2 regions of the Clostridium sp. LY3-2 genome follow, and region 1 is predicted to be linked to the other one. Evidence: riboswitches for the same ligand, from Rfam matches in the RefSeq annotation. Region 1 holds a riboswitch; the other holds the start of a gene.
What was found. A riboswitch is a leader RNA that binds a small molecule or an ion and turns the genes downstream of it on or off. The one in region 1 is predicted to bind cyclic di-GMP.
Positions count from the first base shown of each region.

Region 2: another riboswitch for cyclic di-GMP. It lies ahead of M4I33_RS06650 (tetratricopeptide repeat-containing diguanylate cyclase); the one in region 1 lies ahead of M4I33_RS06310 (glycosyl hydrolase family 18 protein).

Region 1 is NZ_JAMDLQ010000017.1:67,205-73,397, reverse strand. Features, by position in the region: gene M4I33_RS06325 (hypothetical protein) at 1-994, shown strand, start outside; gene M4I33_RS06320 (sensor histidine kinase) at 1,008-1,700, opposite strand; gene M4I33_RS06315 (LytTR family DNA-binding domain-containing protein) at 2,311-3,045, opposite strand; cyclic di-GMP riboswitch class I at 3,225-3,313, shown strand; gene M4I33_RS06310 (glycosyl hydrolase family 18 protein) at 3,372-5,498, shown strand; partial or broken gene M4I33_RS06305 (immunoglobulin-like domain-containing protein) at 5,517-5,708, shown strand; gene M4I33_RS06300 (immunoglobulin-like domain-containing protein) at 5,817-6,193, shown strand, end outside.
Region 2 is NZ_JAMDLQ010000018.1:9,765-15,957, reverse strand. Features, by position in the region: gene M4I33_RS06660 (AbgT family transporter) at 1-759, shown strand, start outside; gene M4I33_RS06655 (manganese efflux pump) at 813-1,358, opposite strand; cyclic di-GMP riboswitch class I at 1,538-1,623, shown strand; gene M4I33_RS06650 (tetratricopeptide repeat-containing diguanylate cyclase) at 1,695-3,422, shown strand; gene M4I33_RS06645 (YdeI/OmpD-associated family protein) at 3,442-3,900, shown strand; gene M4I33_RS06640 (hypothetical protein) at 3,934-4,473, opposite strand; gene M4I33_RS06635 (hypothetical protein) at 4,545-4,976, opposite strand; gene M4I33_RS06630 (ABC transporter ATP-binding protein) at 5,322-6,193, shown strand, end outside.

The DNA.
Region 1 (6,193 bases):
TTTAGATGGAAGTGATAGATCTAGGGAATACACTGTAAATGTTAGTGATTATCCAAGTGATAGCTTAAGTAAATCCCTTATAGCTTTAAATATTGTGCCAGTTTTAAAAAGGAGCGATTCTACCCTTTTAGTTGAAGTTAAGAGAAGTTTAAGCTTAGAGGATAAAAAGAAGTATTTAGATAGTTATTTTAAATCCTTAGTTAAACTAAATAAATTAAAATATAATAGTAGTTATTTAGACGATTATTATGAATACTTCTCTTTAAATTCTGGAAAAAATAAGCTAGAAATCAGGGTAGATAGGTTTGATAAATCTTATTCTTCTATAAAAGATATGATATTAAATATTGATAAATATAATTCTTTTGATGAAATTTTAGAAGATAAAGAGCCTGATAAAAGACCTGAGAAACCTGAAGCGCCTAAAGATTTAGAAAACTCTTTAGAATTAAAAGAGGAGAAGCAGGAAGAAATTAAAGAGGAAGTTAAAGAAGAATTAGTAAAAAAAGATCCTATAATAATTACTTTTGATGATAAGCCTAAAAAAGAAGATTTAGATTATATTAAAGGTTTAATAAAAGATAAAGAAGTTAGGCTTATTAGAAAATTTGATTTAGGGAATTATACTTCGTATCTTTTAAGGGTTTTTGATAAAGGTGAAGACGGGATAAAGAATGATTTTTCTATAGAAATAAGGGTTAAAAAAGATGATAAAGTCTCGTATGAATCTGTTATAGAAATGTTAGATAAAGACTTAAAAGTAAAAGAAGAAGAAAAAGATATTACTAAAGCTAAAGACGAAGTCTCTCTAAGTGAGGACAAGCAGGAAGAAATTAAAGAGGACGTTAAAAAAGAAGATAATAAAGAAATAAAAAAGGATAAAAATGAGGCTAAGCCCTTAGAAGAAGGGAATTTAGAGGTTGAAAATATAAAAAAATTACCATTTTTATTACCTTTTGTAGGCTTATTTCTTTTAAGAAGAAAACACCAGTAAAAATACTGGTGTTTTAATTTTCTAAAGGAATCATAATGATTGATGAAAATTCTTTAGAGTCTTTATTTATTTCGTATATTCCATTAAGCTTTGATACTGTAGATTTTATGTTAGATATTCCAAAGCCGTGGTTTAATTTATCTTTTTTAGTTGTGAAAATATTATTGTTTTTAATTACAAGTTCTCCATTATAATTGTTTTTAACTTCTAAAACTAAGTTAGAATTAATTATTTTAGCTTTTACCCTTATATAGGGAGATTTTTTAAGCTTTTTAGTAGCTTCGATTGAGTTATCTAAAAGGTTTCCAAAGATTATACATAAATCAAAATCAGAAACTTTTAAGGAGCTTGGAATCTTTATATCTAATGAAAGATCTATATTATTTAAAGTGCAGATTTCTTTTTTTGATAGTAAGATAGCATTTAAAATATTGTTTTTAGTGTATAATTCGTTTGTTTTATAAGAATCTACTCCTAAGTTTTTTAGGTAATTTAAAGCTTTTTCCTTTTCATTATTTTCTATTAAAGTGTGAAGTGCTATTTTGTGGTTATTTATATCGTGAGATATTTTTCTTATATATTCTTCTTTAGATTCTAGTCTTTTTAGGTTAGAGATTTGTAAGTCATATTGCATATTTAATATTTTGTTTTTGTGCTTATAGATAGATAAATCGTATGATTTTGATATTCCAATAAGTATAAACACCTCAAAATATAGCTCTAACAAAATTGAAATAAATATTATGTAAGTGACAAGTGGTGCGTGTTTTGAGTAAAATAACACATATAAAAGACTTAAATTTTTTATTATAAGCAAAATAAACATAGATAAGGGAATTAATTTATTTACTGAATCTAATATGTATTTAAGTTTTTCAAAGTTTAGTATCTTTATAAAAAGTATTTCAAAGATTATATATAAGACAATAGAAATAAAATATGAGCTATAAAGATAAGGCTTGTACTCAAAAATCAAATAAGTGTTATTTTTAAGTAATATTTCAAAAGAACTAGAAACTGCTATAAGTGATATAAGTAGTAAATAGTATGATTTTAAAGTTAATAAATAAATATTAAACAATTCTTTTTTGTAGAAAAAAGAAAGTAAAATCGAAGCTATAATTATGTAAAAAAGAAAGCTCAATATGCTTATCTTATTAAAAAACACACCTAGTAATAATAAAAATATAAAAATTTGGCTAAAAGAAAGGGTTGGTATTATATCTTTTAACTTAAAATTAAGGTGAATTTTTGATATGTAAATTATAAATACTGAAGTTATAAAAAGGTAAATTAAAGCTATTTTAAACACTCCTTTAACTAGAAAGCTTAACCTTTATATAAGATGTAAATATATCTCTAGATGAGGATAAATACTTACTGCTTATAGGTAATGCTTTATTTGTTGTAGTTATTAAATCCTTTGAAATTATATTTTTTACATAAAGTAAATTCACTAGAAAACTTCTATGGATTCTTAAAAAATTTCTATCTTTTATTTCTTCTTCTAAGTTTGACATCTTGTTATAAAAAGAGATTTTTTCACCGTTTATAAGGTGGGCTGTTATTTTTCTTAAGTTTGATTCAAAGTATAGGACTTTGTTTAAATCTAATGTGAAAATATCTTGATTATTTTTAACGTAAAAGATATTTTTCTTATTTAATTCTATTTTTTTATATACATCTAAAAATTTAGATTTGATATCTTCTTTTGAAAATGGCTTTAAAATATAACTAAAAGCATTAACGCTATAGCTATCTAAAGCGTAATCTTTGCTGCTAGTTACAAATATTATAAAGATATCAGAAGAAGTTTTTCTGATTATTTTAGAAGTTTCTATTCCGTTTAGTCTATCGTTATCCATTAATATATCTAAAAAAATAACATCAAAATAGCTTTTATTTTTACCGTAAAAATCTAAAAGGTCTTTTGAAGATTCAAATGATGTTATTTCTATATTTAAGCCTTCGCTTTTAGATAAATCCTTTAATATTTCTGATAGTTTTTTAATAAATAAATAGTTATCGTCACATAATCCAATTTTAATCATAAAAAAAACCTTTCTTTTTAGAGATATTTGTATTATACATTAAAATTTCATAATTTTACAATAATTTGCAGTACATCTTTAATTAAAAGTTACAAAAAGTACCTTAAAACTTGCAATTATGTATACATAAAATTTACCAAATTATATACTATTAATGTAAAAGTTAACATTTAAAACTACTTAGAAAAGAGCAAGGTCACAGAAATGTGATTTACGCAAAACTATAGGGGCTAAGGCTTTTTTATAGCTATGCCAGCCAGCTGCCTAGAAGTAAAAACTTCGAGGGTTGATTTTCTAAAAAATTAATTTTAGGAGGGTAAATTTAAATGGCAAAAAACCATGCAAAAATCAGAAAAATAATAGCTACAACTATTATGGCTACAGTGGTAGCATCTACTATTTCACCTGCTTTAGAGGCATTTGCAGCAAATAATAGTAGGGAAATTACACAAAAAACAAGCACAAAAAACCAAAGTCAAAAGCGTAATGTAATGTATTATGGGGATTGGTCTATTTGGGGAGGTCAAGGGAACTTTTATCCAAAGGATATTCCAGCAGACCAGTTAACTCATTTAAACTTTGCATTTATGGATTTTGATTCTAATGGAGACTTAGTATTTACAGATAAGGATGCTGCAACAGGGGCGCCAGTCGGACAAGCTGGAGTTCAGTGGGGAGCACCAAACGCTGGAATTTTAATAGCACTTCAAGAACTTAGAGCTAAGAATCCTAACTTAAAGATAGGAATATCTGTTGGGGGATGGTCTAAGTCTGGAGATTTCTCTTTAATAGCTAGAGACAAAAATAAGAGAGATAACTTTATAAAAAATATTATAAAATTCGTAGATTACACTAATATGGATTTTATTGATTTAGATTGGGAATACCCAGGTGATGTAAGGCAGCCTGACTTAGTTGATAATAAAAATGATGAAGGTGCTATACATTCAATCCCAGAAGATAAGGAAAACTATATAACTTTACTTGAAGAATTAAGAAGCGCTTTAGATAAAAAAGGAGTTGAAGTTAATAAAGACTACGAATTATCAGTAGCACTTCCTGCACCTAAAGCTAAGGTAGACTTAGGAGTAGATGTTGATAGATTATTTAACGTAGTAGATTTTGCAAATATAATGACTTATGACATGAGAGGGGCTTGGGACCCTGTAAGTGGTCACCAAACAGGACTTTATGCAAACCCGAATGATAGCTTAAAAGGGAATAACTTATCAGTTGATGAATCAGTTGATTATCTTTTAAGTAAGGGTGCAGAACCTGAAAAGATAGTTATAGGTGCAGCTTATTATACTAGAGGTTGGAATAAGGTTTCTAAAGGAGATAATAAGGAATTACCAGGATTATTTGAAGACGCTGAAAAGAACTCAAAAGATGCAGATCAAACTCCGTCATATGGAGCTCCAAACGAAGCACCACTTACTGTCGGAGACGGGGGACGTAGTAGCGGTGTTTGGTCTTACAGAAGTTTAGATAAGTTAAAAGCTAATTATCCAGGGCTTAAAGAATATTGGGATGACACAGCTAAGGCGCCATACCTTTATGACGAATCAACAGGGAAATTCTTTACTTATGATAACGTAAAATCTATAAATGAAAAGACTAAGTATGTAAAGGAAAATAATCTAGGTGGAGTTATAGGCTGGATGGCATCTCAAGATGCACCTACTAATAATTCTAGTAGAAGAGATGAATTAACTACAGCTACTAAAAAAGGTCTTTTTGGAGAAAATGAATTACAAAAGCATGATATAGGATATTCTAATTTAGATATTTCAGCTACTGTAAATACTTACGAACAAGAGTGGGGAGTAGATAAAAAAGGATATGAGATAACTATTAAAAATAATGAAAAAGCAGAAGAGTCTAATGGAGTTTTAAAAGAAGTTGAAAGAGGTGCTGAAACTATAAAAGCACCAAAACTATATTTAAAAACTGACAAGGCATTAAATAGAGGAGATTATACATCTGGTACTGTAACTTATGAAAATGGGTATACAGTTGTAGATTTAAAATCAGTTTGGGAAGGTAAAAATATAGAACAAGGACAAACTTATACATTTAAATTATCTGGAGATGCTAAGATTGAAAGCATAGAGATAGTTCAACGTATGTCTGAAACTGGACCTGAAATTTACAAACAAACTATTTTTGGAGAAAAAGTGCCAGAAGTTAATAGCGCACCTGTACTTAGCGGAGTTTTAGATAAAACTATAAAAGTAAATGAAGATTTTGATAAGCTTCAAGGGATTACAGCAACTGACAAAGAAGACGGAGATTTAACTTCAAAAATAAAGGTAGAAGGAACTGTAGATACAAGCAAAGAAGGAAAATACACTTTAACTTACAAAGTATCTGACAAAGAAGGACTAACTACTACTAAAAACAGGGTTATAACTGTAAAGGCTGAAGAAGTTACACCTCCAGAAGTAAATTAAGCTCCAGAATTAAAAGGAGTAGAAGATAAAACTATCAAATTAAACGAAAAGTTTGATAAGCTTCAAGGAGTTACAGCAACAGATAAAGAAGACGGAGATCTAACTTCAAAAATAAAAGTAGAAGGAACTGTAGATACAAGCAAAGAAGGAAAGTACACTTTAACTTACAAAGTATCAGACAGTAAAGAATTAACTACTACTAAAAATAGAGTTATAACTGTAGAAAATGAAGAAGTTAAGCCACCAGTAGAAGATTCTGACTTTGGAGTTGGAAAAGGAGTAGAGTGGGCAGAGCAAGTTAATGCACCTTTTGCAGATATGACAGCTTGGAATAATGGAGATTTCTCTGTAAATGGAGCTTTAAATTTAAAGAAAATATCAGAAGATACAGGAGTAAAATTCTTTAACCTAGGATTTATTCAAGCAACTTCAGGAGTTCAAAACGGAAAAGTTAACTGGGGATTTGGAGGTTTTGATGTCTTAAGTGAAAGACATAAAGATAACACTCAATACCAAGGTATAAAACAAGCTATAAAAGATGTTAGAGCATTAGGCGGAGACGTTGCAATTTCTTTAGGAGGATTAAATGGAACTGCTATTTGGGAAGTTACTCAAGATGTTGACGTTTTATATAACACTTATAAAGAAATAGTTACAGGCTATGGTTTAACTAAGATTGATTTAGATATTGAAGG
Region 2 (6,193 bases), on a different contig from region 1:
TTTTCAGTAAAGCCAGAAGAAAATAAAGCTTTAAAAAGTGCATTAATTGGATTATTAATAGGACTAGCTATAGTTATAGGATTAGCACTAGGGCCTCTTGCACCATTTATAGGTGAAGATGGAACTAAGGTAAACCCAATAATGGATAATGTAATTTTAATAATAACTTTCTTATTCTTTATGACTGGACTATTCTATGGGAAGAAAGTTGGAAAGTTTAAAAATGCGATGGATATAGTAAAAGCTATGTCAAAGCAAATGGGAGGAATGGGATATGTTTTAGTATTAACTTTCTTCTCATATAACTTCTTAGCTTTATTAAGTTTCTCAAATATTGGAACGTATATAACGTATTTAGGTGCATCATTTTTACAAAACTTAGGGATAGATAAGTATCCTGTATTACTTTTAATAGGATTTATATTAGTAACAGCTTTAATAAATCTATTTGTTGGAGGATTAACTTCAAAGTGGATGCTACTTGGACCTATATTTATTCCAATGTTATATAACGTAAATCAAAATTTAACACCAGACTTAGTTTCAGCTGCATACAGACTTGCAGACTCATCAACTAATGTTATTTCACCACTTATGTCATACGCTGGAATAATACTAGTGTTTATGAGAAAGTATAAACCAGATTATACTTTAGGGGATATGATTAGATTAATGATGCCTTACTCAATAGCATTCTTAATCTTCTGGACAACTTTACTAATTGGTTTCTTCGTATTTGGATTACCACTAGGATTCTAAATTTAAAATCAATAGGGCTTAGTACTATATTTTAGTACTAAGCCCTAAATTTTTTAATTAAATATCTCTATTAATCCAAGTACTATAAGAAGTATTCCAGAAGTTATATCTCCGTATTTACCAAGTAGTCTTCCAAAAACTTTTCCTCCAAGAACTTGACCTAAAAATATAGTCAATAAACTTAAAATGAAGTTTAAAAAACATACTAGAGGTATATTTAAACCTGTTGCACTTGCAGCTATACCTACTCCTAAATTATTTAAAGTAAGGCCAAATGCTAAAACTAATGTAGTTTTTAAATTAAGGTCTTTTATTTTAGCATCTTCTGAATTTTTCTTGATTACACTTTGAATAGTAAAATATACACCCATAATTACTATAGTAAAAGCTCCTAAAAAGTTTGAGATATAATTAGGTAAGATCGAAGAAATTATTTTTCCAACCTCCATTGAAAGAAATGTTCCGAAAGTTCCAATAAAAGCAATTAAAAGATTATCAAAAAAAGTTATTTTCTTTTTTCCTATTTCATAAGAAATTCCAATAATAAAGTTATCTAAATTAGATGAAAGCCCAAAAAGTATTGCACTTAAAATTTCCATAAAAGTCTCCTAAATTTTAAATATCATATAAAACTATACACTTTAAATAAGATGAAAAAATAGATTTTAAGTTAATATATAATTAATATTTTTGATAAAATTTAAATATAGTATATAATTTAAATAGAAAAAGAAATTAATATATATTAAAATAAATAATAATTATACGTTTAATAGTATAATTATTTAGGCAAAATAAGAGAAATCTTATTTACGCAAAACTATAGGGACTAAGGTTTATAAACTATGTCAGCCAGCTGCACTTTATAAAGAGGAGCTTTAGCCTTAACTTTTATAGTTAAGGCTTTTTATATTAAAAATAATATGGAGATAAATATGAAGATAAAAAAGGTGTTAATAGGGATACTTGTTATAATAGTTACGGTTTTATTAGCCATTTTATTAACTAAAAAAACAGTTGATAAAAGAGCAGTAGATGAAGCTTATAATTATAGAGTACAAGTTGGGAATAAAGTCTTTAATGATTTAGAAGGTTATGAAAAGAGATATAAAAGTTCATTAGAAGAAGAAACTGACCCCTACAAAAAGGGTGTATATTATAGCTCGCTTGTGCAAATTTATTCAGCTAAAAATGAATACGAAAAGATGAAAGAAGCTTCAAATAACGCACTTTTAGAATATAGTAAAGTAAAATGTGGTGAGTATTTTAAAGCCAAAGAATTAGAATATCTATCTTGGTCTATGTTATCTATTGAGAAATTCACAGATAGCTTTAATGCTGCAAATGATTTATTAAATATTATAAATAATAAAAATAGTGATCTGTTATCAGAAGATGAGATTATTAGAGCGGAAGCTTTAGCCTATTCAGTGTATTTATGTGTTTATACGGAGTTTAACATAATGGATAAGGCAGAATTTTATTATAATAAATTAGGAAAATTAAATATAAAAGACGACTATAAAGTTGAATATAGCAAAATGAAATACTTTTATAAAAAGAAAGACTTTAAAGAAGCCTATAAGCATGCTTTAAAGTATAATGAGATAAATCAAAGGTTAGATGAAGCTTATAATCAAAACATATCAGATGCTTCTCTATTAGAAGTTGGTCTTTGTGAACTAGAAATAGGAGACCTTGAAAAAGGAAAAGATGATATAGAAAGAGCTAAATATTTAAATCAGCAAATAGGAGATAATCAATCAGTTGCAGATGCAAATGTAGGATTAGCTATTTATTATAGAAAAAAGGGAGATAAAAAAAAGGCTATATCCTATTATGAGAAAGCAATAGAAATGCATAAAGACGGCAAAGATTATTATAACGAAAAAAAGGTTTTATACGAACTTATTACATATTTAGAAGAAAATAATATAAAAATAAATGGAATGAATATTTACAAAACTTACTACAAAGTAGCAAGTACAGAAGCTAATAGTGAAGTTAATAGTATAATTTCGAAGATGGCAACTGCAAACGACGAGTTAAATGAATCAACTTTAAACCTTATGAATAGGCAGCTTACAATAGCAGAATTTGTTTCAATTTCTGGAGTGATAGTCATAATAGTTTTAGCAGTTATAACTTTAAAGCTTAGAAAAGTTTTAAATGAGAAGCAAGAAAGTGAAAAAGCTCTTAAAGAGCTAGTTAACTTTGATTATTTAACTAGAGTCTGTACTAGAGGATACGGAGAAGAATTAATACACGAAAAATTAAAAGATAATAAAGTAACTATAGCTATCTTAGATATAGATAACTTTAAAAATATAAATGATAGTTTAGGACACAGCTACGGAGATGATATTTTAAGAAAACTTGGAAAAGTATTAAAAGATTCAGTTTCAAAAGATGAGATTATCTACAGGTATGGAGGAGAGGAATTTGTAATTGCATTTATCTCTAAAGATAGAATTGAAGCAAAAAAAATACTAGATAATATTAGAACTAAATTAAAGCTTAACCCGGATGATAGAGGAGTAGTATTTACGTTTTCAGCTGGTGTAAAAGAAATAAAAAATATAGATTTAGAAACAGGGATAAAATTTGCAGATAAATTACTTTATAAGGCAAAAACTCTTGGTAAAGATAGGGTGGAAATTTGATTTAAGGAGACTTATAAAAATGAAAAAGGAATTTAAAGCGCAGATAATAAAAGTAGAAGGAAAGAACGCTTCTTATATAGAAATCCCCTTTGACGTAGAAGCTGTATATAAAAAGAAACGTGTTAAAGTAAAAGCTAAGTTTGATGGAATAGAATATAGAGGGTCTATAGTCAAAATGGGAATGCCTTGCTTTATGATAGGCATAACTAAAGAAATAAGGGAAAAGTTAAGTAAAACTTTTGGCGATACAATAAACGTAGAAATAGAAGAAGATTTAGAAGAGAGAGTTATTGAAATTCCAAAGGAGTTTGAAGAAGCACTAAATAAAAATGATAAAGCAAAAGAATTTTTTAATAGCCTATCATTTTCAATGAAGAAAAAGTATATAAATTCAATAAATAGTGCAAAAAAAGAAGAAACTAAACTTAAACGAATTAAAGATTATATAGAAAAACTAGAAAATGAAATCAAAATATAATTTAAAAAGACGCTAGAAATTTCTAGCGTCTTTTTAATAAACCCAATTTACTGAGGATTTTATAACAACCCATTTTTCTTTAACCTTTATAGCTTCAAATGTAAAGCCTATTGCCCCGAGATTAGAACGCCTCTTTCGGCCTCTAAAGGAAACTGAATTTTTAGAGTATTCCTTATAGCTTGAAACATCATAAACTATGCCGTTTACAAATTCACCGTCTTTTACGTATCCAGCTTCTTCAAGTTCATCCATATTCATATCAAGTGGAGTAACATTATATTTTTTACTGATATAATTAAAAAGTTCAGCAGTGTCATCTTTTGAAAAATCCATAAATGTGTCAGTATCTATACTTACATACTGTAGATTTTTATTTAGGTCTTTATCAAGGTCCCAAGCTGCATCTATAGCTAGAGCTGCAAGATAAGCATTACTACTTTTGAACTTGTATTCATCAGTTTCAAGACTCTCATTAGAACTCTTATCACTAGTACTAGAAGGAGAGACTAAAGAGCAACTGACTAAAAATAATACGCCAAATACCATAGAGATTGTAGTTAGAATTTTCTTCAAATCCCGATACACCTCCTTATTCTTTAAGTTTATACTCCTTTTTGTCTTAAGAAATTACAAAATAAAAACAATTAGTTCATTAACATAACCATATTTGCAATTTGGTGTGTAGGATGATCATTTAAAATCTCATTTGCAATTTTTAAAGAGAGATCAGAATCTAAAAGTTTCTTTTCTATAGTAGTAAAAAATAACATCCACTCTTTATATTTGAAATCTTCAGATAAAGTATAAGCTCTATATGCATATTTATATGATAACTCCTCGTATAAAAACGGAGTATAAATTAAAAACAAGTAATAACTCATTAAATAGTAACTATAAGAAATTTTTTCTGTATCTTTAGAATTTTCAGCTTCTATAATTCTATCTAACAAATAAAAGTAAAATTTATCCTTTGTAATTTTATCTTTTTCTTTAAGTTTTATTAAAAGTTCTTCATCTATATCTAAGATGTTTATGTTTATTAAATCAATCTCTAAATCGCTAATTAAATTGTTCATTTAGCAAACACCACCTTCGTTTATAGAATAATGTATAAGTTCAAAAAGGTCTACATAAAATCAAAAAATAACTAATTATTTAGAGAAAATGGTATTAAATTGATGTTTAATTTAAATAAATTGAGAAATATTGATTAATTTCCATAAATATGCCTTGATTGTTGACAAATTAATGGAATATAGGATAAATTTACGATAAATTATGAACAATTAAGAAAAAACCTCATAATAACCTATAAATTCATTGACAGTGTATATTTTGTTACATTAAAATGTATATTGAATGTTTAAAAGACTACATAAAGACACAATATGTTGTTTAAAAAAACCAAGGAGGCGTTATATATGGGAATAAGACTAGAAAATTTAGTAGTACAGTTCGGTGACTTTAAAGCTATCGATAATGTAACTGTTAATATCCCAAAAGGAAAGTTAGTTTCTTTACTAGGACCATCGGGTTCAGGGAAATCGACTACACTTTTCACTATTTCAGGAATCCACAAGCCTAAGAGTGGGAAAATTATTTTTGGAGATAGAGACGTTACTGGCTTAGAACCACAAGAACTAGGTATTGGCTTAGTTTTCCAAAACTATGCTCTATATCCACACATGACAGTTAGAGAAAACATAAAATTCCCTTTAGATAATTTAAAGTGGGACAAGAAGAAGGCAGAAGAGAGAGTTGTAGAAGTTGCTAAAATAGTAAAAATCGATCAACTACTAGACAGAAAACCAGCTCAATTATCAGGAGGGCAACAACAAAGGGTTGCAATAGCTAGAGCATTAGCTAAAAAACCAGAAATTCTTTTATTAGATGAGCCACTTTCAAACTTAGATACAAAACTAAGAGTTGAAACTAGACAAGAGATAAGAAGAATACAAAAAGAAACTGGAGTTACAGCTATCTTCGTTACACATGACCAAGAAGAAGCTTTAAGTATTTCAGATGAAGTTATTCTTATGAACTACGGAAGAATAGAACAAATCTCAGGACCAAAAGAAATGTACATGAACCCAAAAACTAAGTTTGCTGCTTCATTTATAGGAAGTCCAGAAATGAACTTTATAAGTGTTGAAGTTAAAAATGGTAAAGGTATGATAGGTTCAGTAGAAATAGATGGATTACCAGAAGATAAAACTGTTATAGATTTAGGGGTTAGAGCTGAGGATTTAGAACCTTCAGAAAACGGACTAGAAACAACAGTAAAAGCGGTAGA